DNA from 2 places in the Oceanicola sp. 502str15 genome. Region 2 is predicted to be linked to the other one. Evidence: riboswitches for the same ligand, from Rfam matches in the RefSeq annotation. Region 2 holds a riboswitch; the other holds the start of a gene.
The links. A riboswitch is a leader RNA that binds a small molecule or an ion and turns the genes downstream of it on or off. The one in region 2 is predicted to bind cobalamin.
Positions count from the first base shown of each region.

Region 1: linked by a shared signal. The riboswitch ahead of nrdH (glutaredoxin-like protein NrdH) and the one ahead of GTH22_RS14475 (TonB-dependent siderophore receptor) in region 2 are both predicted to bind cobalamin.

Region 1 is NZ_WYDQ01000001.1:2,347,753-2,349,949, reverse strand. Features, by position in the region: gene GTH22_RS11400 (GntR family transcriptional regulator) at 1-386, shown strand, start outside; cobalamin riboswitch at 575-768, shown strand; gene nrdH (glutaredoxin-like protein NrdH) at 866-1,087, shown strand; gene nrdI (class Ib ribonucleoside-diphosphate reductase assembly flavoprotein NrdI) at 1,092-1,508, shown strand; gene nrdE (class 1b ribonucleoside-diphosphate reductase subunit alpha) at 1,490-2,197, shown strand, end outside.
Region 2 is NZ_WYDQ01000001.1:2,959,455-2,961,651, forward strand. Features, by position in the region: gene GTH22_RS14475 (TonB-dependent siderophore receptor) at 1-765, opposite strand, end outside; cobalamin riboswitch at 905-1,108, opposite strand; gene nhaA (Na+/H+ antiporter NhaA) at 1,173-2,197, opposite strand, start outside.

The DNA of each region.
Region 1 (2,197 bases), 610 kb from region 2:
CCCATCTCGAAAAGCTCGCGGGGCAGCTCACCTGCGAGCGCGCCAGCGAAGAAGAGGTGGCGGCGCTGCTGTCGCTGCATAGGGAGATGCTGGAGCTTTACGAAAAGCGCGAGCGGCTCGCCTACTACAAGCTCAACCAGGACTTCCACTCGCTGCTCTCCGAACTGTCGGGCAATGAGACCCTTCAGGAAATGCAGCGCAACATTCAGGCGCGGCTCAAGCGCATCCGCTTCATGGGCAACCGCAAGCCGGAGTATTGGGCCGCCGCCGTGGATGAGCACGAGAAGATGGCGGAGGCCCTGTCGCGCCGCGATGGGGCCACTCTTGGCGAGACCATGGCCCAGCATCTCATGAACACCTGGGAGCGGGTGAAGGACAGCGTTTGAGGCTCTGCGAGGTTTGGGCTCTCGGCTGACTGCGCTCGCCGGGGGGTGAAGGGGCGGCCCTGCAAATCAACGGGCCTGCGGCTGTGGGCTACACCGCAGCGCGCCCGTTCCGCGAGGCGCCTCGAAACTATCCACAGAAATCGACTCCCGGGTGGGCGCTATATGTTGACACTCCCCGGCTCGCTCGCACAATATGGTGATGCTTTGGTTCCCCCGAGGAAACTCGAGGGCTAAGAGGGAAGCCGGTGAAGATCCGGCACTGCCCCCGCAACTGTAAGTGGCAAGTCATGGTTCGATCCACTGGTGCGCGTGCGCCGGGAAGGTGAACCGACGACATCCGAGCCGCGAAGTCAGGAGACCTGCCAAGGCAACTGAACGATGACCGCGGCGGAGGGCCGGGGCGCGTGGACGGGCCCGGTGTGCCCTTTCCTCGTGTCCCTTTCGCCGCTCAACAGGCAAGACCAAAAGGGACAAAAACCATGACCATCACCGTCTATTCCAAACCCGCCTGCGTGCAGTGCACGGCCACCACCCGCGCGCTCGAGGCCCGCGGGCTGCCCTTCGACCTCGTCGACCTGACCGAGGACGCGGACGCCATGCAGATGGTCCAGGGGCTGGGCTACCGGCAGGCGCCGGTGGTGGTGGCCGGCGAGGATCACTGGGCCGGGTTCCGCCCCGACATGATTGGCCGGCTCTCCTGAGCCGATGGGGGGGCTGTTCTACTTTTCCAGCGGGTCGGGCAACACCGCCCGCCTCGTCGGCAAGCTCGGCCTCCCCGCCACCCGCCTTCCGGTGAGCGCAGCCGCCACGCCGCCCTGCGCCACCGAACCCTTCGTGCTGATCTGCCCGACCTATGCCGATGGCGCGGGCCGGGGCGCGGTGGCCAAGCCCGTCATCGCCTTTCTGAACCTCGCCGCCAACCGCGCGCTGCTGCGCGGGGTCATCGCCGGGGGCAACCGCAGCTTCGGGCGAACCTTCGCCATGGCCGGGGATGTGATTGCCACCAAGTGCAAGGTGCCGGTGCTCTACCGGTTCGAACTTGCAGGCACCGAAACCGATATCGCCCGCATCCGCGCCGGGCTCGAAAAACTCTGGGACACACCATGCTTGATGCAAGCCTGACCGCCGATCTCGACTACCACGCACTGAACGCGATGCTGAACCTCTACGACGGGGAGGGAAACATCCAGTTCGAGGCCGACCGGATGGCGGCGCGGCAGTACTTCCTTCAGCACGTGAACCAGAACACGGTGTTCTTTCATTCGCTCGACGAGAAGCTGAGCTACCTCGTGGAAGAGGGCTACTACGAGGCGGAGGTGCTGGCGCAGTACTCAAAAGCCTTCCAGCACGCGATCTGGGAGGCCGCCTTTGCCCGCAAGTTCCGGTTTCCGACCTTCCTGGGCGCCTTCAAGTATTACACCTCCTACACGCTCAAAACCCGCGACGGGCAGCGCTATCTCGAGCGCTACGAGGACCGCGTGGTGATGAACGCCCTTGCGCTGGCCCGGGGCGACGAGGGGCTGGCGATGCGGCTGATGGACGAGATCCTTTCGGGCCGTTTTCAGCCTGCGACGCCGACCTTCCTCAACGCCGGAAAGAAGGCGCGGGGCGAGTTCGTTTCATGCTTCCTGCTGCGGCTGGAGGACAACATGGAAAGCATCGGGCGCGGCATCAACTCGGCGCTGCAACTCTCCAAGCGCGGTGGCGGCGTGGCGCTGATGCTGACCAACATCCGCGAGCATGGTGCGCCGATCAAGGGGATCGAGAACCAGTCTTCCGGGGTGATCCCGGTGATGAAGCTGCTGGAGGAC
Region 2 (2,197 bases):
GAAGCCGCCGTCGATATCGTAGTCGCTCTTCTCGGAAAAGCCGCTGAGGCCGATGGTCAGGGCCTCGGTTAGGGCATACTCGCCGTTGAACGACAGGCGGATGGTTGAGAGGCTGTCTTCCTCGGTGTTGCCATCTTCCTCGTCGGCAGCCGAGAACCCGCCGAACTCCAGCCGCGACAGGGTCACGGCGAAGTTGTGGCGATCACCCTTGCTGGTGACGGTGGCGTTGGCATCGAAGCTGTCATAGCTGCCGACCTCGCCCTCAAGGTAAACGTGGGTGCCCTCTTCGGTGGCGCGGCGGCTGTTGATCGAAACCACGCCGCCCACGGCAGCGGAGCCGTATTGCGCCGATTGGGAGCCTTTCAGCACTTCGATGCGGCCGATCCCGCCGGTGGTGAGCGTGCCGAAGTTGTAGGCGGGGTTGGTGGCGGAGAGGTCGAGCACGTTGATGCCGTCGATCAGCACCGAGGTGTAGCGCTGGTGCAGGCCACGGATGCGGATGTCGGCGGTGCCGCCGGGGCCGCCGGTCATGACCATCGACAGGCCCGGCTGGCGGGAGAGATAGGTGGCGACGCTGTTGTCGCCCGCCTTTTCGAGATCGTCGCGGGTGGTCACTTCGACGGTGGCGCCGCTTTGGGCGGTGTCGGTGGCGTCCGAGAGGTCGGCGGTGACGGTGATGGTGTCGAGGTCGTAGACCTGTTGCGCGGCGAGGGGGGTGGCGGTGGCCAATGCGAGGGTCGCACCGGTGGCGAGAAGACGGTTCATGGCGTCCAAAGTCCCTATGGTTCGGCCCTGTTGACGGGCCGTTGACGTGGAATGTCTTTGGAAAACCGGGGGGCGTTCCGCAGACGGTGCTTTCGTCACCGCTACGGAATAGACCGTTGACGCCGCGCCCCTCGCACGGGTTCAGGGTGATCGCCTCGGCAGGTCTCCTGACTTGCGGGTCATTGCGAGATGGCCGGCCTTCCCGGGGGATGCTCCCCCAGTGGCACACAGGCCTCGCTCTCCGCTCACAGTTGCGGGGGCAGTCGTGGCATTGGGGATTCTCCCCGCACCACGTTCCCTTTTGCTCCGGGCTTTCGCCCGAACCGAAGCAAGGGGCGGCGTAGCGCAGGTGGGGCGGTTAACGCAAGGGATTCGTTATCCGCCCCGACCGGGATGGAGGCCTGACGCTATTCGGCCACCCGCTCGGCGGCGCCGGGCTGGTTGAGGGCCTCGGGGACCTCCGCCTCGCCAGGCCGAGTGGCCGCGCGCAGCACGAGGAAGCCGATCACGGCCGAGACGCCGGAGCCGAGCAGCACGCCGAGGCGAACCTCGTTCATCAGCGCCGCATCGGAGAACGACAGCGAGCCGATGAAGAGCGACATGGTGAAGCCGATCCCCGCAAGACAGGCGAGCCCGTAGATATGGGCCCATGTCACCCCGAAGGGCAGCTTGGCCAGGCCGGTCTTGACCATCAGCCAGGTGGTGCCGAAGACCCCCACCTGCTTGCCCACGATCAGCCCGAGCGCCACGCCCAGCGGCACCGGATCGAGCAGCGACGACAGCGACATGCCCTGAAGCACCACGCCGGCGTTGGCGAAGGCGAAGAGCGGGACGATGATATAGAGCACATAGGGCGCGAGGCCGTGCTCGATGGAGTGCAGGGGAGACTTGTTCCACTTGTCCTTCAGCGGGATGCAGAAGGCGGTGACCACCCCGGCCAGCGTGGCGTGGACGCCGGATTTGAGCACCAGCACCCAGAGCACCACCCCGAGCAGCAGGATCGGGGCCACCCGGTGCGCCCCGCGCATGTTGCGCCAGATCATCAGCGCCAGCGGGATGCAGGCGAGGAAGAGGTAATCGACCTTCAGCTCGGCGGTGTAGAACAGCGCGATGATGAGGATCGCGCCCATGTCATCGAGGATCGCCAGCGTCAGCAGGAAGATCTTGAGCGAGGGGGGCACGCGGCTGCCCAGAAGGGCCAGCACGCCGAGGGCGAAGGCGATGTCGGTGGCCGCCGGGATGGCCCAGCCATGAACGGTGGCCGCATTGCCCCAGTTGAACACCAGGTAGACCAGCGCCGGCACGACCATGCCGCCCACCGCCGCCATGCCGGGCAGCACCACGTCGGCGGGGTTCTTCAGCTTGCCCTCCATCAGCTCGCGCTTCAGTTCGAGCCCGATGAGGAAGAAGAAGATCGCCATGAGGCCATCGT